Regions from separate parts of the Rhodococcus sp. NPDC004095 genome, predicted to be linked through region 2. Evidence: riboswitches for the same ligand, from Rfam matches in the RefSeq annotation. Region 2 holds a riboswitch; each other region holds the start of a gene.

Region 1 (5,524 bases), on a different contig from region 2:
CCGCCGCGCACGCGGGGAGGTCGCTGTCCGGGGTGCGGCATCTGCTGCTCACCCACTCGCACCCCGACCACACCGGACCGCTGGCGCTGCTGATGCGGTCCTGGGTGGTGCGCGAGGAACCGCTGGACGTGATCGGGCCGCCGGAGGCGCTGGACCTGTGCCGGGACTGGGTCGGCCCCGACGACCCGGTGCGGTGGATTCCGATCGCGCCGGGGGAGGCGCTGCGGGTCGGCGAGTACACGGTGCGGGCGCTGCCTGCCGCGCACCGGGTGTTTCGCGACGGCGACGCGGTGCTGTACGAGGTCGCGGGTCCGGACCGTCGGAAACTGTTGTGGGCAACGGACACCGGACCGCTGCCCGCCGCGACCCTGGACGCGGTACGTGGCGCCCGGTACGACGCGGTGTTCCTCGAGGAGACCTTCGGCGACCTCGTCGACCACGAACCCGACCACCTCGACCTGCGCACCTTCCCGCGGGCGCTGGCCGCGCTGCGCGAGGCCGAGGCGGTCGTCGAGGGCACCGACGTGATCGCCGTCCACCTGAGTCACCACAACCCGGTCGACCTGCCGGACCGGTTGCGGCCCTGGGGTGTTCGGGTGCTCGACGACGGCGCAACCGTCGTGGTGGGTGCGGTGACGGCGCGTCCGGACCGACCTCGACGGACCCTCGTGCTCGGCGGCGCTCGCGCGGGCAAGTCCACCCACGCGGAGCGTCTGCTCGCCGACCGTGACGACGTCACCTTCCTGGCCACCGGCGGTCCGCCCGGCGACGACGCGGAGTGGGCGGCCCGGATCGCCGCGCACCGGGCGTCGCGTCCCGCCTCCTGGCGCACCGTCGAGACCGACGACCTCTGCGGGGCGCTGGGGTCCGCTACCGGTCCGGTCCTCGTGGACTGCCTCGGTACCTGGCTCACCCGCCGGATCGACCGCCACGGCGCGTGGGACGACGAATCCGGTTGGGTGGCAGTGCAGGCCGACGTCGAAGCCCTACTCGTCGCGTGGCGCACGGCGACGGTGCCCGTCGTCGCGGTGAGCAACGAGGTCGGCAGCGGCGTCGTCCCGGCGACGCCCTCCGGCCGCCGCTTCCGCGACGCCCTCGGCCGGCTCAACGCCGCCGTCGCCGCCGAGTCCGAGTCGGTGATCCTCGTCGTCGCAGGACGCCCGCTCCCGCTCCGCTGACCCCCGCCCCTGGTTCCCTGATGTCACATTGGGGATCGCTGAGTGAGCGAATGTGACATTAGGGAACCTCAGGCGAAGGGGTCCTGGGTGCGGCCGACGAGTTCGGCAACCGAGTTCAGCACCAGGGTCGGGCGGTAGGGGAACGCCTCGACGGTCTCGCGGCTGGAGATGCCGGTGAGCACCAGGATCGTCTGCAGGCCCGCCTCGAGGCCGGAGACGATGTCGGTGTCCATCCGGTCGCCGATCATCAGGGTGTGCTCGGAGTGGGAGCCGATCGCCCGCAGCGCCGAGCGCATCATCAGCGGGTTCGGCTTGCCGACGTAGTACGGCTCGCGGCCCGTCGCGCGGGTGATCAGCGCGGCCACCGAACCGGTCGCGGGCAGCGAGCCGTCACGCGAAGGGCCGGTGGCGTCCGGGTTGGTCGCGATGAACCGGGCACCGCGCTCGACGAGGCGGATCGCGGTGGTGATCGCCTCGAACGAGTAGGTGCGCGTCTCGCCGAGCACCACGTAGTCGGGATCGTTGTCGGTGAGCACGTACCCGATGTCGTGCAGCGCGGTGGTCAACCCGGACTCGCCCACGACGTAGGCGGTGCCGTTCGGCCGCTGATTGTGCAGGAAGGTCGCCGTCGCGAGGGCGGACGTCCAGATCGACTTCTCCGGGATGTCCAGGCCGGACTGCAGGAGTCGTGCCCGCAGGTCACGCGGGGTGCGAATCGAGTTGTTGGTGAGCACGACGAACGGAGTTCCGGACTCCTGCAGTTCCGAGAGGAACGCGTCGGCGCCCGGTACCAGGTGCTCCTCGTGCACCAGGACCCCGTCCATGTCCATCAGATACGTCCAACCGGGGGTCTTCTCGTCGGTGTTCGCCATGGCCCCATTGTGCGCGCCCGGAGACCCGCACGTCGGCTCGGACGCGCCGGATGTCGCACGGCACACAGTCGTCTTCGCCATTCGGATCAGCTCGAACGCAATAGGTGACCGCGGGATCTGGTTGCGGGACAGTACAGCTCGAGTGTTGACCATCAAGAGCGACCGAGAGACCCGGATCGACGACGTCGCAGCAACCCCCCCCGAGTGTGGGTGCGGGTGCTACCGCCGGGACCGATGGACTCCGCGACAGGGCTGCGACGAGCGCCCGGTCCCGACCCGTGAAAGGCTTCTCGATGTCCGACTCCGGAGTGCGCTCGTGAGCGCCCCGGCCACGAGTCCGCCGCAGGCGGCAGTGGCCGAATCGTCCGACGACGCCGACCTGCGCGTCGCTCCCACCCGCCATCCCTGGCGTTGGGTCGTCGCAGCGGCGGCGCTGGTCCTGGTCGCGCAGTTCGTGCACGGACTGGTGGTCAACCCGGGCTGGGACTGGGCGACGTTCGCGCGGTACTTCACCGCCCCGTCGGTGCTGTCCGCGCTGTGGACGACGATCGAACTCACCATCTGGGGCACCGTCCTCGGGTTCGGGATCGGCGTGCTGCTCGCCGTGGCGAGGCTGTCGAACAACCCGGTACTGCAAGTGATCTCGTGGATCTACGTCTGGGCGTTCCGCTCGATTCCACTGATCGTGCAGCTGCTGTTCTGGTTCAACATCGCCTACCTCTACCAGACGATGTCCCTCGGCATTCCCTTCGGCCCGGGATTCCTCGAGTTCAACGTCACCGGCGTGATCTCCGGGTTCACCGCCGCGGTCATCGGCCTCGCGCTGCACCAGGCGGCCTACTCCGCCGAGATCATCCGCGCGGGCATCATCTCCGTGGACCACGGCCAGATCGAGGCCGCCAACGCACTCGGTATCCCGCGGACCCGTCAGCTGTTCAAAATCGTTCTGCCGCAGGCGATGCGGTCGATTCTTCCGAACGCGGCGAACGAGGTCATCAGCCTCTTCAAGGGCACCTCGATCGTGTCGACGATGGCGATCGCCGAGCTGTTCTACCAGGTCCAGGTGATCTTCGGTCGCAACGGCCGGGTGGTGCCGCTGCTGATGGTCGCGACCGTCTGGTACATCGTCCTGACCACCGTGCTGTCCGTCGGCCAGTACTACATCGAACGGCACTACGCCCGCGGATCCGCCCGAGCGCTGCCACTCACGCCGTGGCAGAAGGTCGTCGCCAAGTACCGGGAGATCCGTGACGGCAGTACCGGCGCGCCGAGAGGGGCCACCCGATGACCGCCATCGGTGGCCCATACGCCGTCGACGTGCGGGGCGTGCACAAGGCCTTCGGCGCGCTCGAAGTGCTCAGAGGCGTGGATCTGTCGGTTCGCACGGGGGAGGTGACGGTGATCCTCGGGCCGTCGGGCTCCGGGAAGTCGACCCTCCTGCGCACCCTGAACCACCTCGAGAAGGTCGACCGCGGCACGATCCGAATCGACGGAGAACTGATCGGGTACCGCCGCCGCGGCAACACCCTGCACGAACTGTCCGACCGAGAGGCGCTGCGACAGCGGTCCCGGATCGGGTTCGTGTTCCAGAGTTTCAACCTCTTCCCGCACCTGACCGTCCTGGAGAACGTGATCGAGGCTCCGGTGTCCGCGCAGCGCCGCGACCGCGCCGAGGTGACGGCCCTGGCGCGGCAGCTGCTCGAGCGGGTCGGGGTCGCCGACAAGGCCGACCGGTATCCGAAGCAGCTGTCCGGGGGACAACAACAACGTGTCGCGATCGCGCGTGCACTCGCGTTGCGCCCCAAGGTGATCCTGTTCGACGAGCCCACCTCGGCGCTGGATCCCGAACTGGTCGGTGAGGTCCTCGAGGTGATCCGTGACCTCGCCGTCGGCGGTGCGACGCTGGTGATCGTGACCCACGAGATCGGGTTCGCTCGCGAGGTCGCCGACACCGTCGTGTTCATGGACGACGGTGTGATCGTCGAGCAGGGCCCGCCGGACGCGGTGCTGGACCGACCCACTCACGAACGCACCCGGGCCTTCCTGGCCCGAGTGCTCTGACCCCTCATCCATCGCGAAAGACCCTGGAAGGAAATGATGTCCGCCCTCACCCGCCACACGAGGCTGTTCGCCTCGGCACTGACCGCCGTCGCCCTGCTGGCGGGCTCCGCGTGCAGTTCGAGCGATGCCGCCGAGACCGACGCGGCCACCGCCGCCGGCTACAACCTGACGGCCGAGCAGAACCGCATCACCACCGACGAGGTCCCCAAGATCGCGGCACAGGTGCCGCAGGCCATCCGGGACCGGGGGAAGCTGATCGTCACCGGGTCGGCAGGCACGGCACCGCCGCTGCGCTTCTACGCCGACGACGACAAGACGATCATCGGATCGGAGACCGACTTCGCCCACCTGATCGGTGACGTCCTCGGCCTCGACGTCGAACTGACAGCCGCGGACTGGGCGCAGAACTTCGTCCGGATCGACTCCGGTGAGGCCGACACGTTCATCTCCAACGTCACCGTCACCGAGGAGCGCAAGGAGAAGTACGACTTCGCCACCTACCGGCTCGACAGTCTCGCCGTCGAGGTGAAGAAGGGCAGCGGCATCACGTTCTCCGGTCCGAAGGACATCGCGGGCCTGAAGATCGGCGTCGGCTCCGGGACCAACCAGGAGGCGCTGCTCGTCGCGTGGAACGAACAGAACGTCAAGGCCGGGCTCGAACCCGCCGAGATCCTATACTACCAGCAGGCAACCGACTATTACCTCGCACTCGGCTCGGGCCGGATCGACGCGTACGTCGGCCCCAACCCGTCGTCGGCGTTCCACGCCCTGCAGACCGGCGAGACCGAGGTCGCAGGCACCTTCTCGGGAGCGGGCTACGACCTGCAAGGGGAGATCGCCGTCCTGACGAAGAAGGACAACGGCCTGATCGGCGCGATCCACGCCGCCGTCAATCATCTCATCGACAACGGCACCTACGCCCAGGTTCTGGACCGCTGGGGCATCAGCAGCGAGGCGGTCGAATCCTCGCAGATCAACCCACCGGGCCTGCCGAAGAAGCAGTAGTCCCGATACCAGCGGCGAGAAGACGAGCAGGGAGAGAACATGACCCAGGTGCAGGGCCCGGTGGACGTCGTGGTCGTCGGTGGTGGCGTCATCGGTTCGGCCTCGGCGTGGCGGTCGGCCGCGCGGGGCCGGTCGGTGGTGTTGCTCGAGCAGTTCGAACCGGACCACCGGCGCGGGGCGTCCCACGGCACCTCCCGGATCTACCGGCAGGCGTACGACGACGAGTTCCACACCGTGCTCGCAGGGAGTGCGTTGCCGCTGTGGCGGGAACTGGAGGAGATCAGCGGTACCGATGTGCTCACCCTCACCGGGGCAGTCGACCACGGCAATCCCGTGGCGGTGGCGGCCCGTGCCCGAACGCTCTCGGAACTGGGCGTCCCACACGAACTTCTCGGACCGGCGGAAGCG
Region 2 (5,524 bases):
GGTCACCACTGGGACCCGCGGATGCCGGACTACCCCGGTCGGTTCGCCGGGACGATCATGCACAGTCACCAGTACCGGAGCCCGTTCGACCCCGTGGACATGCGCGGCAAGAAGGTCGTCGTCGTCGGACTGGGGAATTCGGCACTGGACATCGCGTCCGAACTTTCACATCGTTCGATCGCCGAGCACGTCTGGGTCTCGGCCCGCCGCGGGGTGTGGGTGCTGAGCAAGTACCGCGAGGGCAAGCCGGCGGACAAGATGATGATGCCGCCGTGGATGCCGCGCAAGCTCGGACTGTCCATCGCGCGCAGGAAGATCAAGAAGTCGCTCGGCCGGATGGAGGACTACGGTCTGCCCACGCCCGACCACGAGCCGCTCGGTGCGCACCCGTCGGTCAGCGTCGACTTCCTCGCCAAGGCGGGCTCGGGGGACCTGACCTGCGTCCCGGCGATCGAGGCCCTCGACGGTGACCACGTGCGGCTCGTCGACGGACGCCGGATCCCCGCCGATGTGATCATCTGCGCGACCGGGTACCAGATGAGCTTCCCGTTCTTCGACGATCCGGCGCTGCAACCCGATGCGCGGCACCGCTTCCCGCTGTTCAAGCGGATCGTGCGGCCCGGGGTGGACAACCTGTTCTTCATGGGGCTGGCGCAGGCATCGCCGACGATCGTCAACCTCGCCGAGCAGCAGAGCAAACTCGTCGCCGGAATCCTGGCCGGCACATACGCGTTGCCCTCCGTCGCCGAGATGAACCGGATCGTCGAGGCCGACGAGGGTGCCAGCCTCGCCCAGTACTACCAGGCGCCGCGGCACACCATTCAGGTCGACTTCGCTCGCTACGTTCGTGACCTGACGAAGGAGATCGACGCCGGCCGGAAGCGGGTCAGAGCTTCCGCAGTCGTAGCCGGTTGATGGAGTGGTCGGCGTCCTTGCGCAGCACCAGGGTTGCGCGGGGGCGGGTCGGCAGGATGTTCTCCACCAGGTTCGGCCGGTTGATCGAGTTCCAGATGTCCTCGGCAGCGATCGTCGCGTGTGCGTCGGACAGGTTCGAGTAGTGGTGGAAGTGGGCGTTCGGGTCCGCGAACGCCGTCTTGCGCAGCGCCAGGAATCGTTTGATGTACCAGCGCTCGATGTCCTCCACCTTCGCGTCGACGTAGATCGAGAAGTCGAACAGGTCCGAGACCATCAGCCGGGGCCCGGTCTGCAGGACGTTCAGTCCCTCCAGGATCAGGATGTCGGGCTGGCGGATCAGGTGGTACTGGCCGGGCACCACGTCGTAGGATCGGTGCGAATAGACCGGCGCGGCAACCTCTTCCGCCCCCGACTTGACCTCGGTGACGAAGCGGAGCAACTTGCGTCGGTCATAGCTCTCCGGAAAACCCTTGCGGTGCATGATGCCGCGCCGGGTCAGTTCTGCTGTCGGGTAGAGGAACCCGTCGGTGGTCACCAGGTCCACCCGAGGGTGGTGGTCCCAGCGGGCGAGCAGGGCCTGCAGGACGCGGGCGGTGGTGGACTTGCCGACCGCGACCGACCCGGCCACCCCGATCACGAACGGCACCTGACGGTCCGGGTGCTTCTCGCCGAGGAACGTCGCGGTCGCGGCGAACAGGCGCTGCCGGGCGGCGACCTGCAGGTGGATCAGCCGGGACAGCGGCAGGTACACCTCGGCGACCTCGTCGAGGTCGATCTGCTCGCCGAGGCCGCGCATGCCCTGGAGCTCTTCCTCCGTGAGCACGAGCGGTGTCGACTTGCGCAGTGTCCGCCACTGCTTTCGGTCGAATTCGACGTACGGGCTGCTTTCGCTCACCCTCGCCATGCGCGCGTCCCGGCCTCGATCTGCATAGGGGAATTGTGCGCGTCCCCACACCGGAGCGCCGCGCCGGGTCCGGACACTAGGGTTCACAGGTATGGACGCCGCCACCTTCGTACGCGAGTATCTGCTGCTCGGACTCGGTTTCGATCGCATCGAGGAGGGGTTCGTCGACGCCTTCACCGGTGACCCGGCGTTGCGGCGTCAGGTGGACAACGCGCCGCCTCCCGAGCCCCGCGAACTGGCCCGCCGCGCCGCGCACCTGCGGGGTGAACTGCCGAACGTAGACCTGCCAGCCGATCGCGCGGAGTTCCTCGACGTCCATCTGCGCGCACTCGAATGCTCGGCCCGCACGTTCGCGGGGGAGAAGATCGGCTTCGTCGACGAGGTTCACGCCTACTTCGACGTGCGGATCGAACCGGGGTCGGTCGAGGACTACCGGGACGCGCACCGGGCGATGGACGAGGTGCTCGCCGGTGACGGGAACCAGCCGCTGGCCCAGCGACTTCAGGCGCACCGTGCGGCCGACGAGATCCCACCGGAACGGCTCGCCGACTGTGTCGAGGCGTTCTCGTCCGCACTGCGCGACCTGGTGCGGGCCCGCTACCCGCTCCCGGAGACCGAACGCGTCGAGTACGAGGTGGTCGGCGACAAGCCCTGGTCGGGCTTCAACTACTACCTCGGCAACTACCGGTCCAAGGTCGCGATCAACTCGGACCTCAAGCAGCACATGGCGAATCTGCCGCATCTGATCGCGCACGAGGCATACCCGGGACACCACACCGAGCACTGCCGCAAGGAAGCAGGCCTGGTCGACGCCGGCCAGATCGAACACACCATCTTCCTGGTCAACACCCCACAGTGCCTGATGGCGGAGGGGCTCGCGGACCTCGCGCTCGGTGCGATCGTCGGGCGCGGGAGCGGAGCCGGCGGGGTGACCCAGGGGCAGGGATGGGGGAAGTGGGCGCAGGAGATCTACGCCGACCTCGGGCTGCGGTTCGACGGCGAGCGTGCGGAGGCGCTGTCGAACGCGTCCTCGAAGCTGCTCGGGGTGCGGCAGGACGCGGCGCTGCTGCTGCACGATCGGGGTCGTTCGCACGACGACGTCGCGCAGTTCCTGCAGACGTGGAACCTCACCACCCCGGAACGGGCCCGGCAGTCCCTGCGGTTCCTGTCGTCGCCGTTGTGGCGGGCCTACACCTCCACCTATGTGGAGGGGTATCGCCTGCTCGGATCGTGGCTCGACCGCGGCGGGAACGCCGAGGAGCGCTCCGAACGGTTCCGGCGGCTGCTCGACGAGCCGCTCATCCCGTCCGGTTTGCGCTGACCGGGGTTCGGTCGCATACACTGGGGCCGCTTCACGAGTGCCGTCGCCAAGCCCCGACTGGACGGCCGCCAACCCCACGCTCGCGGGTGGCTCGGGTGACGAAGTGGCCGACACCGACCGGTGCCGGCACGAGCGCCCCCGGGATTCCGGGAGGCCCGAGGAACTCGGGAGTTTCACATGCCCCATCCGTCCAACGACGTTCCGGCCGTCGACCACCGCTGCACCAGCTACGGGCCCGGTCACCAGGTGCACTTCATCCACGCCCGCAAGAGCTGGGAGGACGAGCGGTCGATCGACGTCCTCGCCGTGGTGCAGTCCGACGGTCTGATCCGACTGGAATGGCCCGACGAAGTGGTGGTTCGCTGGCACCACGACGCGCGTCGACTCGCGGCCGCGCTGCGGCGCACCGGCGGCTTCGCCCGCTGGAAGTTGGGGTGGCACGCGCTGGCGGTGCCGTCCGGCCCCGGAGGGAACCTCCTGTTCAACCTCGCCGCTCCGCAGCAGGCCGCCGTCTGTGGAGCGTCGCGGGTGGCGCCCTCAGCCGCGCGGTGACCAGCCCTCGGGGCCGGGGCCGAGGACGGCGAAGGATCCGACGTGCCCGCGGGAGAGTTTGACGCGGCGGGCCAGCAGCCACGCGTCGCCGCGCCGGATCCAGGTGTCGTGGTAGTCGCCGAGGGTCTGGAAGGTCACGCCCGCGCGCTCACCGGTTCCGAGGTGCAGATCCGAGACGTACGCGCGGCTGGTCGCGGTGTCCCCGTCGACGTCGACGACGACATTGCCGAGCAGGTGCTGCGTCGGCCCGCAGGCGTCCAGGAACGACCGGATGCTTGAGACCATCTCGACGCGACCATCCAGCTCGCCGGTGCCCAGGTTCGCGGTCGCGTCCGGGAGGACCAGGTGGTCGAGGGCCTCCCAGGCGCGGTCGTCCATCGCACGGGCGATCAAGGTCAGGGCGCGGGTGATCGCGCGTTCGGCGAGCAGATCGTCGAGGGTCATCCGTGTGCTCCCGAGGTTGGTGGCGGGTGGGATCGCCGTGGACGTTAACCGCGGCCGTGCCGGTGCCGGCGGCCCGTCCCGGCGATCGGGACGGTGCCGCGGGTCTCGTTCCCGGGAACCCGTGGTTGGGGGTCACTGACCTGGCCCTACAATGAGACCTGCCCCTGCCCGGCCTTTCGCTTGGAGATCCCTCGATGACCGCTGTGCCCAGCACCGACGTGAACAACGCTTCGCTCGCCGAACTCGACCCCGAGGTCGCCGCGGCAATGAACGGTGAGCTGGCCCGTCAGCGCGACACCCTGGAAATGATCGCCTCGGAGAACTTCGTTCCCCGCGCGGTGCTGCAGGCCCAGGGCAGCGTGCTGACCAACAAGTACGCCGAGGGCTACCCCGGCCGCCGCTACTACGGCGGCTGCGAGCACGTCGACGTCGTCGAGAACCTCGCGCGTGAGCGCGCCAAGGCCGTCTTCGGTGCGGAGTTCGCGAACGTGCAGCCGCATGCCGGCGCGCAGGCCAACGCCGCGGTGCTGATGGCGCTGATGAACCCGGGCGAGAAGCTGCTCGGCATGGACCTCGCGCACGGCGGTCACCTCACGCACGGCATGAAGCTCAACTTCTCCGGCAAGCTGTACCAGGTCGCGTCGTACGGCGTCCGCGAGGACACCCACGTCGTCGACATGGACAAGGTCCGCGAGATCGCCCTCGCCGAGCGTCCCCAGGTCCTGATCGCAGGCTGGTCCGCCTACCCGCGGCACCTCGACTTCGCGGCGTTCCGGTCGATCGCGGACGAGATCGACGCCAAGCTGTGGGTCGACATGGCGCACTTCGCCGGCCTCGTCGCCGCCGGTCTGCACCCGTCGCCGGTGCCGCACGCCGACGTCGTCTCCACCACCGTCCACAAGACCCTCGGCGGTCCGCGCTCGGGCATGATCCTCGCCAAGCAGGAGTGGGCCAAGAAGCTGAACTCCGCGGTGTTCCCCGGCCAGCAGGGCGGGCCGCTGATGCACGCGATCGCCGCGAAGGCCGTCGCGATGAAGATCGCAGGCACCGAGGAGTTCAAGAACCGGCAGGAGCGCACCCTCGCCGGCGCGAAGATCCTCGCCGAGCGTCTCGGTGGTTCCGACGTCGCCGGTAACGGCATCTCCGTCCTCACCGGCGGCACCGACGTGCACCTGGTGCTGGTGGACCTGCGCAACTCCGAGCTCGACGGCCAGCAGGGCGAGGACCTGCTCCACGAGATCGGCATCACCGTCAACCGCAACGCCGTGCCGTTCGACCCGCGCCCGCCGATGAACCCGTCGGGCCTGCGAATCGGCACCCCGGCGCTGGCCACCCGTGGCTTCGGCGATGCCGAGTTCGCCGAGGTCGCCGACATCATCGCCACCGCC
Region 3 (5,524 bases), on a different contig from region 2:
GTCGGTGAGCACCACGTAGGTGCCGGGGTCGAAGCGGTCCGCCAACTTCGCCGCCTGGTGGTCGAGGTAGCTCTGCACCGCGTACCGGCCGCCGGCTCGGGGGTCCTCACCCGGCTGGGCGTCGTTCGCGAAGCGCCAGTCCAGGCCCACCTCGGCGCGGTAGGTCAGGTGCGCGATCCTGCGCGCCAGGGCCAGGCCGGCCTCGGGGGAGCGGCCGGTGTCGTGGTAGTCGCCGCCCTGCCAGTCGGGGTCGCCGGTGATCGCGGCGATCTGGGTGCTCTGGGTGCCGATCTGGTCCGCGCTCGCGCGGGCACCGACCGCCAGGACCAGCGCGGCCTCCACCCGTGTCGGATGGCCGACGATCCACTCCAGGGTGCGCATGCCACCCATCGAGCCGCCGACGACTGCCGCGAAGCGATCGATTCCGAGCAGGTCCGCGAGCGCGACCTCGGCGGCGACCTGGTCGCGGATGGAGATCGCCGGGAACCGCGACCCCCACGGGGCGTTGTCAGGTGCCCGAGACGAGGGGCCGGTGGAGCCGTCACACCCGCCGAGGACGTTCGCCGCCACCACGCACCATTCCTCGGTGTCGATCGGCGCGCCGGGTCCGACCTGCTCGTTCCACCAGCCGGCGACGGGCAAGCCCGGTCCCGCCTCGCCGGTGACGTGGGAATCGCCGGTCAGGGCATGCTCGACCAGCACGATGTTGTCGCGGGCCGGGGTCGGCGTGCCCCAGCACTGGACGGCGAGGACGACGTCGGGGAGCGCGACACCGTTCTCGAGGTGCAACGGTCCGATGTCGATCGCGATCCGTGTCCCGTCCGTCGGGAGTGGCCATCGCGCTCCCGACGCTGCAGGCGCGGGCTGCCCGTTGGGTGCGGAGCGTACGGACGGCGGGTCGGTCACAGACACGTTTTCGATGCTAACGATTTGGTGTTGAGGGCGCCACGACCACGCGCGTGTCGTGACATCCGCCCGCCGGGACGGGCCCGGTGTGGGCTGTCTAGCGGACGCGGCAGTCGGTGCGGTGTGCCCTGGCCAGTGCCATCGTCTCGCCGAGCAGGGTGGTGACCCACGCCGCCTCGGTGAGGAATCCGTCGTGACCGTCCTTCGAGTTCACCACCCGCAAACCCTCGCATCCGGCGAGGTGGGTGGCGATCTCCCGCTGCTGCCACAGCGGGTAGAGCCGGTCCGAGTCGACGCCGCCGACGATGGTCGGGACGGTGCAGGAGGCCAGTGCCGCCTCGACGCCGCCGCGACCGCGACCGATGTCGTGGCGGTTCATCGCCTCGGTCAGCAACACGTAGGTGCCCGGGTCGAAACGGGCCACCAGCTTGTCGGCCTGGTGCTCGAGGTAGCTCTGAACGGCGTAGCGGCCGCCGTCGAGCGGGTTCTCGCCCTGCTGGGCGTTGTTCGCGAAGCGCGCGTCGAGTTCGCTCTCCGTGCGGTAGGTCAGGTGCGCGATCCTGCGCGCGATACGCAGCCCGGCCTCGGGTCTGCGGCCGGTGCCGTGGTAGTCGCCGCCCAGCCAGTCCGGATCGGAGGTGACAGCTGCGATCTGGGTGGTCTGCGTGCCGATCTGATCCGCCGTCGCGCGGGCGCCCACGGCCAGGACGAGTGCGGCCGCCACCCGCTCCGGCTGGCCGACGATCCACTCCAGGGTGCGCATGCCGCCCATCGACCCGCCGAGCACCGCGGCGAACCGTTCGATGCCGAGCCGGTCCGCGAGCGCCACCTCGGCGGCCACCTGGTCGCGGATGGAGATCGCCGGGAACCGGGATCCCCACGGTTGGCCGTCCGGGGCGATCGAGCCAGGGCCGGTGGTGCCGCGGCAACCGCCGAGCACATTGGTGGCCAGCACGCACCACTCGTCGGTGTCGATGGGCGCGCCGGGGCCGACCATGCCGTCCCACCACCCGGGCGAGGGGTTGTCGGCGTCGGCAGGCCCGGTCACGTGTGAGTCACCGGTCAGTGCGTGCTCGACGAGCACCACGTTGTCGCGGGTCTTGTTCGGTTCGCCCCACACCTGCACGGCCAGAGTGACGTCGGGGAGCACCGCGCCGCTCTCGAGCGTCACCGCGCCGATGGAGACGGACGTCAGCCGCCCGTCCGGCGACGGGAATCCCTCGTGGGACCCGGCCGGACGGGCGCCCGAAACGGAACCGATCGTCAAGATGCCGCCGCCGCGAAACCGGTTTCGAGGTCGGCCAGGATGTCGTCGATGCCCTCGATGCCGACCGCCAGGCGAACCAGGCCCGGGGTGACGCCGGACGCCAGCTGCTCCTCCGCGCTCAGCTGGGCGTGGGTGGTCGACGCGGGGTGGATGACGAGTGAGCGCACGTCGCCGATGTTAGCGACGTGGCTGTGCAGGGTCAGGGCGTCGACGAACTTCTTGCCCGCCTCGACACCGCCGGCGAGTTCGAACGCGACGATCGCGCCCGCGCCCTTCGGGGCCAGCTTCTGGGCTCGCTCGTACCAGGGCGAGCTGGGCAGACCGGCATAGGAGACCGAGGTGACCTCGTCCCGGCCCTGCAGGAACTCGGCAACCGCGGTGGCGTTCTGCACGTGCCGCTCGATGCGCAGGCTCAGGGTCTCGATGCCCTGGCTGATCAGGAACGCGTTGAACGGCGAGACCGCCGACCCGAGATCGCGGAGCAGCTGGACCCGCGCCTTGAGGGCGTAGGCCGGCGCACCGAGGTCGGCGAACACGACGCCGTGGTAGCTCGGGTCCGGGGTGGTGAAGCCGGGGTGGCGACCCTGAGTCCAGTCGAAGGTGCCGCCGTCGACGATGACACCGGCGATCGCGGTGCCGTGGCCGCCCAGGTACTTCGTCGCCGAGTGCACGACGATGTCGGCGCCGTGCTCGAGCGGGCGCAGCAGGTACGGGGTGGCGACGGTGTTGTCGACGATCAGCGGGATGCCGGCGGCGTGCCCGACCTCGGAGATGCCGGGGATGTCGAGGACGTCGTTGCGCGGGTTCGCGATGGACTCGCCGTAGAACGCGACCGTGTTCGGGCGGATCGCGGCCTTCCACTGCTCCAGGTCGTCCGGATCCTCGACGAAGGTGACCTCGATGCCGAGCTTCGGCAGCGTGTAGTGAAAGAGGTTGTAGGTGCCGCCGTACAAGCTCGGGCTGGACACCACGTGGCTGCCGGCGCCCGCGATGTTCAGCAGCGCGAAGGTCGACGCGGCCTGACCGGAGGACAGCAGCAGCGAGGCCACGCCGCCCTCGAGCGCGGTGATCCGCTGCTCGACCGCGTCCTGCGTCGGGTTCATGATCCGGGTGTAGATGTTGCCCGGCTCGGCGAGCCCGAACAGCGCGGCGGCGTGGTCGGTGTTGTCGAACGTGTACGAGGTGGTCTGGTAGATCGGCAGCGCGCGTGCCTTGGTGGTGGCGTCCGATGTCTGGCCGGCGTGGATCTGCTTGGTCTCGAAGGTCCAGTTGGCGGTCGGATCGGTTGCGTTCTCGCTCATGAGTTGGCTCTGCTCCAAGAGTGTCGGGAGATGAGGCGCGGCAAGGGCGCCCGGGGCTGGCTGGGGCCTATCTGCGACAACAACACATGGTGAAACCTCCGGTGGGTCGTGGCCCGGTTGGTGGGTCCGTCCCAGCGGACCCGCGCTTGTCCTCCGTTCCGGAGGACCAGGTCATCACCCGGGGCACCCCACCGCGGATGGAGGGTTGCCGACCAGCGAGCCGGGGCTTGGCACTGGCACTCATGACCTGGCAGCGATCTTAGCGGTACCGGTCACACCCTCGACAACGGGTTCGGTTCACGCGGGCAGCAATTCTGCGATCAGCGCCTCGACGAGGGCGCGGATCTCGTCCCGGACCGGGCGGACGTCGTCGAGGCCCTTGCCTGCGGGGTCGTCGACGGCCCAGTCGCGGTAGCTGACGCCGGGAAACCACGGACAGGTGTCCCCGCAACCCATGGTGATCACCACGTCGGACGTCTGCACCGCGTCGGTGGTGAGGACCTTCGGGCTCTGCGCGGAAATGTCGATCCCGACCTCCGCCATCGCGGCCACGGCGGCCGGGTTGACGGACTTCGCCGGTGCGCTGCCCGCCGACCTGACCTCGATCGCGTCCCCTGCGAGGTGTGTCAGGAAGGCGGCGGCCATCTGGGAGCGGCCGGCGTTGTGGACGCAGACGAACAGGACGCTGGGTGTCATGCGGGCACCTTTCGGGAGAATCGCCCACGCAGGGCGAGCGAGACGTAGACGAGCCCGACCAGGACCGGGACCTCGATCAGGGGACCGACCACACCGGCCAGCGCCTGCCCAGAGTTCGCGCCGTAGGTGGCGATCGCGACGGCGATGGCGAGTTCGAAATTGTTGCCGGCGGCGGTGAACGCCAGCGTGGTCGTGCGTGCGTAGCCGAGTCCGAGGGCGGCGCCCAGCAGGTAGCCGCCGCCCCACATGATCGCGAAGTAGGCGAGCAGGGGGATGGCAATCCGCACCACGTCCCACGGGTGGGAGGTGATCTGGTCGCCCTGCAGCGCGAAGAGCACCACGATTGTGAAGAGCAGTCCGTACAGGGCCCACGGGCCGATCCTCGGCAGGAAAGTCGACTCGTACCAGTCGCGGCCCCTGGCCTTCTCTCCGTAGCGGCGTGTGAGGTAGCCGGCAACCAGTGGCAGACCGAGGAAGATCAGCACCGACTTCGCGATCTGCCAGGGCGAGGCGTCGATGGTGGTCTGCTCGAAACCCAGCCAACCGGGCAGCACCGACAGGTAGAACCAGCCGAGGACGGCGAACATGATCACCTGGAAGACCGAGTTGATCGCCACCAGCACGGCGGCAGCCTCGCGGTCGCCGCAGGCCAGGTCGTTCCAGATGACCACCATCGCGATGCAGCGGGCCAGGCCCACGATGATCAGTCCGGTTCGGTACTCGGGCAGATCCGGCAGGAAGATCCAGGCGAGGGCGAACATCAGCGCCGGCCCGAGAACCCAGTTCAGGAGCAGGGAGCCGACGAGGAGCCTGCGGTCCCCGGTGACGGAGCCCAGGCGGTCGTAGCGGACCTTCGCCAGGACCGGATACATCATGATCAGCAGGCCGAGGGCGATCGGCAGCGAGATGCCGTCGACCTGCACCTTCTCGATCGCGGTGTTCATCCCCGGGATCGCGCGGCCGAGAACGAGTCCGGCGACCATGGCGGCGCCGATCCAGACGGGCAGGTAGCGGTCGAGGGTGGAGAGCCTGCCGACCGGAGTTGCCGTGGTCACCGGTGTGCGCACGCGGTCAGCAGCACGACGTGGAGGACGCCGCGGTGCCGCAGCAGGTGCCGCCCGAGTTCTCCTCGCCGGCGGCGAGCAGTTGCGGGCTGGTGCCGAAGGTGTCCGAGTCGGCGAGGACGGTGTAGACCTCCCATTTCTCGCCGGCCGGGCCGGTCACCCACACCTTGTCCTGGGTGGCGAAGCAGCAGGTGGTGTTCATCTCCTCCTCGGTGAACAGGCCCTCTCCGGACAGGCGGGCGATCTCCTGGTGCACCCGCTCGGTCGACTCGACCTCGACGCCGAGGTGG
Region 4 (5,524 bases), on a different contig from region 2:
CGTTGATGGTGCCGAAGCCGAGTGCGGTCACCAGGGCGAGCGAGAGCAGCAGTGCCGGAATCGACAGCAGCACGTCGACGATGCGCATCAGCACCGCGTCGACCGCTCCCCCCGCCGCACCGGACAGCAGGCCGACCATCGAGCCGACCACCAGGGCGATCCCGACCGCGAGGAGCGTCGCGGTGAGCGAGAGCCCGGCCCCGTGCACGACCCGCGTGTACACGTCGCGGCCGATGTTGTCGGTGCCGAACCAGTGCGCGACGCTCGGGCCCTGCAGCTTGTCCGCGGGCACGCCCCGCAGCGGGTCGCCGGACGCGAACACCGACGGGAACAGCGCGAACCCGATCGCGAGGAGCAGCACAACCGCGGACAGCGCCACCACCCAGTTGCGGCGGAGCCCGCGGACGGCGGTACGGAGCGCCGCGCTACGACCGGGTGCAGGCACCTCCGCGGATCCACGGCGCGGTACCGCGCCGGCGGCCGCGACCCCGACCGGTTCCCGGATCAACGTGTCAGACATGGGCCTTCACCTCCACGGTCTCGTCCTGCGATGTGGCATTCGGGTTCGTGGCGTTCGGGGACGTGGCGTTCGGGGCGGCGCCGACGGCGGCCGCACCTCGCCTGCCTGCCGCTCGGCGGCCGCCGTCGACGATCCGCGGATCGATCAGCGGATACAGCAGATCGACGGCGAGATTGACGAGCACGAACACCAGCGAACTGAACACGACGACGCCCTGCACCACCGGAATGTCCTGGGCCATCACCGACGTCTGGGTCAGCCGGCCGAGCCCGGCGCGGGAGAAGACCGTCTCCACGACCACTGACCCCGCGAGCAGCGTCCCGACCAGCACGCCGGCGATGGTGAAGGCCGGGATGCTCGACAGCCGCAACGCATGCCGGGTCTGGATCTGCCGGCGGGACGCTCCCTTCGCCCGTGCTGCCTCGATGAACGGCTGCCGCCAGGTGGTCTGCAGGCTGGCCGCGAGCACCTGCGCGATGACCGCACCCGTCGGCAGCGCCAGGGTGATCGCGGGCAGCACCAGGTGGGAGAGGCCACCGTCGCCGAACGCGGGGAACAGCTTGAGGCGGAACGAGAACACCTGCAGCAGAATCAATCCGACCCAGAATGTGGGGACCGCGACACCGAGCGGCGGCAGCGAGAACAGCACGCTGCGCAACCGGGTCGATCGCGTGTAGGTGGCGAGGAACGCGACCGTCGTGCCGAACACGACGGCGAGCACCAGAGCGGTGAACGCCAGTGCCAGAGTGTTGGGCACGGCCGAGGCGATCGCATCGGTCACCGACTGTCCGGTGGAGATGGACGTACCGAAGTCACCCCGGACCGCACCCGAGAGCGCGTTCCAGTACTGCACCCACACCGGCTGGTCCAACCCGTATCGGGCCTGCAGCTGCGCGACCGCATCGCCATCGATCGAGGCACCACTCGCTGCGGCGGAGTCCACCGCCATGCTCACCGGGTCGGACGGCAACAGGTACAGCACGACGAACGACACGGTGAAGGCCGCCCACAGCACGCCGATCGCCTGCAGCACACGGGATCCGAGATATCGAGTCATCGGCTACTCGCTGAGCCAGGTGTCGAAGAACTGCAGGCGTGCGGATGCCTCGAACTTGAGGTCCTGCACGGTGGCACCGGCACCGATGGCCTGGGACAGCTCGACGGTGGGAAGCCACAATCCGTTGTCGAGGACCAACTGCTGCGCCCTCTCGATCAGCTCTCCCCGCTGCGCCGGCTCGGTGGTCCGCAGCTGGGCGGCCAGCACCTCGTCGAGCTCCGGGATCGGGCCGCGGGCGTTGAGGTTTCGGCCGTCGATCCCGAAGGCGGTGCGCAGGATGTCACCGTCCGCCCGGGTGCTGTTGTAGTAGGTGGAGTCGTAGTCCTTGCTCGTCTGCCGGGCCGTCTGCTCCGCGGTCGAGACGAGCTCGAGCCGCAGGTCGATGCCCACGGCCCGCAGCTGCTGCTGGACGAGCTCGAGGATGGCCTGGTTGCCGGCGAACACGGAGCTGAAGGTGACCGAGAAGCTCAGCGGGGTGCCGTCCTTGGCGCGGATACCGTCCGGGCCGGGCTTCCAGCCGGCCTCGTCCAGGATCTTCTTCGCGGCATCCGGGTCGTAGGTGACGTCGGAGAGTGCGACGTAGTCGGGAGTGCGGGAGGCGAGCGAGCTGGTGGCCGGCCGGAAGTCCGGGCCGAGCACCGTGTCCACGAGCTCCTGCCGGTTAATCGCGGGCACGATCGCGGCGCGGACGGCCGGGTCGGTGAGCACGCCACGGGTCACGTTCGGCTGGAAGCCGAAGGGGATGCCGGGGTTCGGTGCGGTGAGGATGCGGCCGCCTGCGCCCTCGATCTGCGGCGCGTCCTGCGGAAGCGCATCCGAGACGGCATCGAGCTGGCCGGACGCCAGCGATCCACTGCGCACGCCGGATTCGGGCACGATGGTGAACTCGATCTTGTCGAGATAGGCCTCGTCGTCGTGCGCGAACACGTCCGAACCCCAGGCGTAGCCGGCGCGCTTGGCGAGGGTTGCCGACTTGTCCTGGACGTAGCTCTCGTAGACGAACGGGCCGGTACCGGACAGGTTGCCCGCGCACCGCTGCTCCGCGGTCTTCGCGACGTCGGTATCGGACAGGAAGCCGAGCTGCACCGTGGAAGTGGCCTGCAGGAACTGCGAATTCGGCGACGAGAAGCCGACCTGCACGGTGCGTGGGTCCACCACGGTGGCGCCGGTGTAGCCCGACAGGTAGCTGGCAGCCAGAGGCGCCTTCGCCCCGGTCAGTGCGTTCAGGATCGAGTCGAAGTTCTTCTTGACCGACTCCGCGGTGAACGCGGAGCCGTCGCTGAAGGTCACCCCGTCGCGCAGGTGAAACGTGAACGAGGTCGCGTCGGCATTGACGTCCCAGCTCTCCGCGAGCCACGGCTTCGGTTCTCCGGTCTCGGGGTCCTGGTCGGTGAGCGAATCGACCACCTGCCGGGCCACGTAGATCGTTTGGTTGGAACCGGATTGGGCCGGGTCCGCGCAGGTCGGGGCGCCCGAAAGCCCGTACCGCAGGGTGCCGCCCGCATGTGGGGTACCGGCATCGGTCCCGCCGGCCGCGTCGGCGGACCCGCACGCGGTCAGGCCCGCGGTCAGCGCCGCGGATGCGGCCAACGCGAGCGCGGCTCGACGCCGGGGAAGGGCAGAAGTTGACGACAAGAACACCGAGGGCTCCATTTTCTCTACACGCACAGATCGCTGCACGGCGCCGGGGCACCGCGTGTGCGGTGCCCCGGCACCGAAACGGGGGCTGATCCGATCAGGACTTCAGGGCGAACGAGGCTGTGGACGAACAGGTTCCGGAAGCGACACGGCACAGGTCGATGTGCAGCCGCGCCCATGCGGTCACGAATCCGGTCACGCCGACTCCTCCATCGTTCCCGGCAGTAGCACCCTCACCTGCGGACAGGGGGTTGCTGCGACGTCGTCGAGCCGGGTCTCTCGGTCGCTCTGGATGGTCGGTGCCGATGTTAATGATCCACCTGTCCCTGACAAAGCCTTAACGTCAGCGCGATCGAAACACTTCTCCGAGATGCCATGTCGATACGCTGGAGTCGGTTGATCGCCCGAGGGTGTGCGCCTCGCGCGCATCTGCGCGACGTCACCTTCGGAAATCGCATCCGGCTGTCACCGATGTCTCGGTACATGGCCGTCGCCGGTGTTCCCGGCGACTGGGCCTGAACCCCACGCTCGACCCGCGAAACGAAACGAGCAGGCCGAGCAGATCCACGAATCTGGTCAATCTGTCGGACACCCGAAGTAGAATTCGAACATGAGTTCGACAATCGGGGGCGGGGGAGTTGGCCAGGTGGAACACCACCTGGCCGCCCTCGATGCCGCCGTCGACGGCCTGCTCGGGGTGGGACTGGTCGGACTGTCGGACGGTGACGTTGTAGAAGTGATGCAGCGGTTCGAGACGTCGCTGAGGAAGGCCTCCTCGGTCGGGAACCGGCTCGTCGTCGAGGCCGGCGAACGCTCACTTCCGGGAACCCTGGCCTGCCGATCGGTCAACGACTTTCTGGTCCAGACGCTGCGGATCTCGGGTGGGGACGCGGCGGCACGAGTCAAACGGGCCCGCAAGACCGGGATCTGGCACACCGTCGCCGGACAGCCGATGACACCCACCTTGCCGGAAACCTCCGCCGCACTGACCGACGGCGCGATCGGTGTCGATCATGTCCGGGTGATCGCGCAGGTGATGCGCAAGGTTCCGCACGGAACCGACGTCGACAAGATCGAGGTCGCCGAACGGATCCTCGCCGACACCGCCCGCTCCACCACTCCCGAAGACGTGACGAAGATCGGCGTCCATCTGCTCGCGCACCTGGCGGCCGACGGCGACGTTCCCGACGAGAAGGATCGCAAACGACGCCGCGGGCTGCGGATCGGGAAGCAGGGCCCCGATCTCATGACGCCGGTCTCCGGACTGCTCGATCCGGAGTTGCGGGCGTTGTTGGAGCCGGTGCTGGCGAAACTCGCACGACCCGGCATGAACAACCCCGACGATCCCGAGTCGCCCAGGGGCGAAGTGGACTCGCCGGATCTCGATCGCACCGCACTCGCGAAAGCCGCTGCACGCGACACCCGTACCACGGTGCAACGCAACCACGACGCACTGAAAGTCGCACTACGACAACTACTGTCATCGGGTGTGCTGGGTGCTCATCGCGGATTGCCGGTGACCGCGATCATCACCATGACCTTGCGGCAACTCGAAGAAGCGACCGGGATCGTGACCACCGCCTCCGGTGGCATCGTCCCGATCGCCGACGCCCTCCGTATGGCAGAGAACGCACACCCGGTGCTCGTGTTGTTCGACCATCGAGGCCGGCCGCTGCACCTGGGGCGGTCGAAGCGACTCGCATCCGGCGACCAGCGGTTGGCATTGATCGCAGCGTCCGGTGGCTGCACCCGCCCCGGCTGCGACGCACCCGCCTCGATGACCGCCGTCCATCACATCCGTGAGTGGAAGGACGACGGGCGCACCGACATCACCAACGAGGACCTCGCCTGCGATGCCTGCCACGCCCTCGTCCACGACGGACCGGGCGGCTGGAAGACCCGCACCGCACCCGACGGCACCGAGCACGCCGGGCGTACCGAGTGGATCGCACCGAGACACATCGACCCGGAACAAAGACCGAGGGTCAATCACAGACACCACCTCGACGAGATCATCGCCGAGTCCGTCAAACACGCCCGCGCCCGCCGCGAAGCCGAAGTGCGCGAACATCACCACCGCTGGCACCGCTACGGGATGAGCGGTGTTGACGATGGTGGAGGTGACGACGACGCGCCGTGACCCGAGGTCGCCCACTCCGGGCGGAAGCAACGGTCACCCAGCGGAACCGGCTATCCGACGGTGACGGGGTGCGCCGGAACAGGCAGACCGAGGTTGTCGCGCAGTGTCGTGCCCGTGTACTCGGTACGCAGGACGCCGCGATCCTGCAGGTGCGGCACGACCTGATCGA

Evidence for each region. A riboswitch is a leader RNA that binds a small molecule or an ion and turns the genes downstream of it on or off. The one in region 2 is predicted to bind S-adenosylmethionine.
Region 1: it holds a riboswitch for S-adenosylmethionine, as region 2 does, so the genes downstream of both, ACWEPG_RS23850 (amino acid ABC transporter permease) here and ACWEPG_RS06700 (hypothetical protein) in region 2, are expected to answer to the same signal.
Region 3: it holds a riboswitch for S-adenosylmethionine, as region 2 does, so the genes downstream of both, ACWEPG_RS22575 (bifunctional o-acetylhomoserine/o-acetylserine sulfhydrylase) here and ACWEPG_RS06700 (hypothetical protein) in region 2, are expected to answer to the same signal.
Region 4: it holds a riboswitch for S-adenosylmethionine, as region 2 does, so the genes downstream of both, ACWEPG_RS23805 (putative leader peptide) here and ACWEPG_RS06700 (hypothetical protein) in region 2, are expected to answer to the same signal.

What each region holds. Positions count from the first base shown of each region.
Region 1 covers NZ_JBSGGS010000015.1:19,655-25,178, reverse strand. The annotation lists gene ACWEPG_RS23860 (bifunctional adenosylcobinamide kinase/adenosylcobinamide-phosphate guanylyltransferase) at 1-1,178, shown strand, start outside; gene ACWEPG_RS23855 (HAD-IIA family hydrolase) at 1,247-2,050, opposite strand; SAM riboswitch class I at 2,197-2,291, shown strand; gene ACWEPG_RS23850 (amino acid ABC transporter permease) at 2,367-3,338, shown strand; gene ACWEPG_RS23845 (amino acid ABC transporter ATP-binding protein) at 3,335-4,111, shown strand; gene ACWEPG_RS23840 (ABC transporter substrate-binding protein) at 4,148-5,116, shown strand; gene ACWEPG_RS23835 (FAD-dependent oxidoreductase) at 5,156-5,524, shown strand, end outside.
Region 2 covers NZ_JBSGGS010000003.1:127,612-133,135, reverse strand. The annotation lists gene ACWEPG_RS06715 (flavin-containing monooxygenase) at 1-915, shown strand, start outside; gene coaA (type I pantothenate kinase) at 887-1,819, opposite strand; gene ACWEPG_RS06705 (DUF885 domain-containing protein) at 1,911-3,140, shown strand; SAM riboswitch class IV at 3,170-3,279, shown strand; gene ACWEPG_RS06700 (hypothetical protein) at 3,318-3,692, shown strand; gene ACWEPG_RS06695 (nuclear transport factor 2 family protein) at 3,678-4,136, opposite strand; gene glyA (serine hydroxymethyltransferase) at 4,331-5,524, shown strand, end outside.
Region 3 covers NZ_JBSGGS010000013.1:11,385-16,908, reverse strand. The annotation lists gene metX (homoserine O-acetyltransferase MetX) at 1-912, opposite strand, end outside; gene metX (homoserine O-acetyltransferase MetX) at 1,004-2,173, opposite strand; gene ACWEPG_RS22575 (bifunctional o-acetylhomoserine/o-acetylserine sulfhydrylase) at 2,170-3,474, opposite strand; SAM riboswitch class IV at 3,612-3,722, opposite strand; gene ACWEPG_RS22570 (arsenate reductase ArsC) at 3,772-4,170, opposite strand; gene arsB (ACR3 family arsenite efflux transporter) at 4,167-5,237, opposite strand; gene ACWEPG_RS22560 (ArsI/CadI family heavy metal resistance metalloenzyme) at 5,242-5,524, opposite strand, start outside.
Region 4 covers NZ_JBSGGS010000015.1:9,250-14,773, forward strand. The annotation lists gene ACWEPG_RS23790 (ABC transporter permease) at 1-520, opposite strand, end outside; gene ACWEPG_RS23795 (ABC transporter permease) at 513-1,577, opposite strand; gene ACWEPG_RS23800 (ABC transporter substrate-binding protein) at 1,581-3,230, opposite strand; gene ACWEPG_RS23805 (putative leader peptide) at 3,313-3,414, opposite strand; SAM riboswitch class I at 3,422-3,514, opposite strand; gene ACWEPG_RS23810 (DUF222 domain-containing protein) at 3,826-5,355, shown strand; gene ACWEPG_RS23815 (NtaA/DmoA family FMN-dependent monooxygenase) at 5,406-5,524, opposite strand, start outside.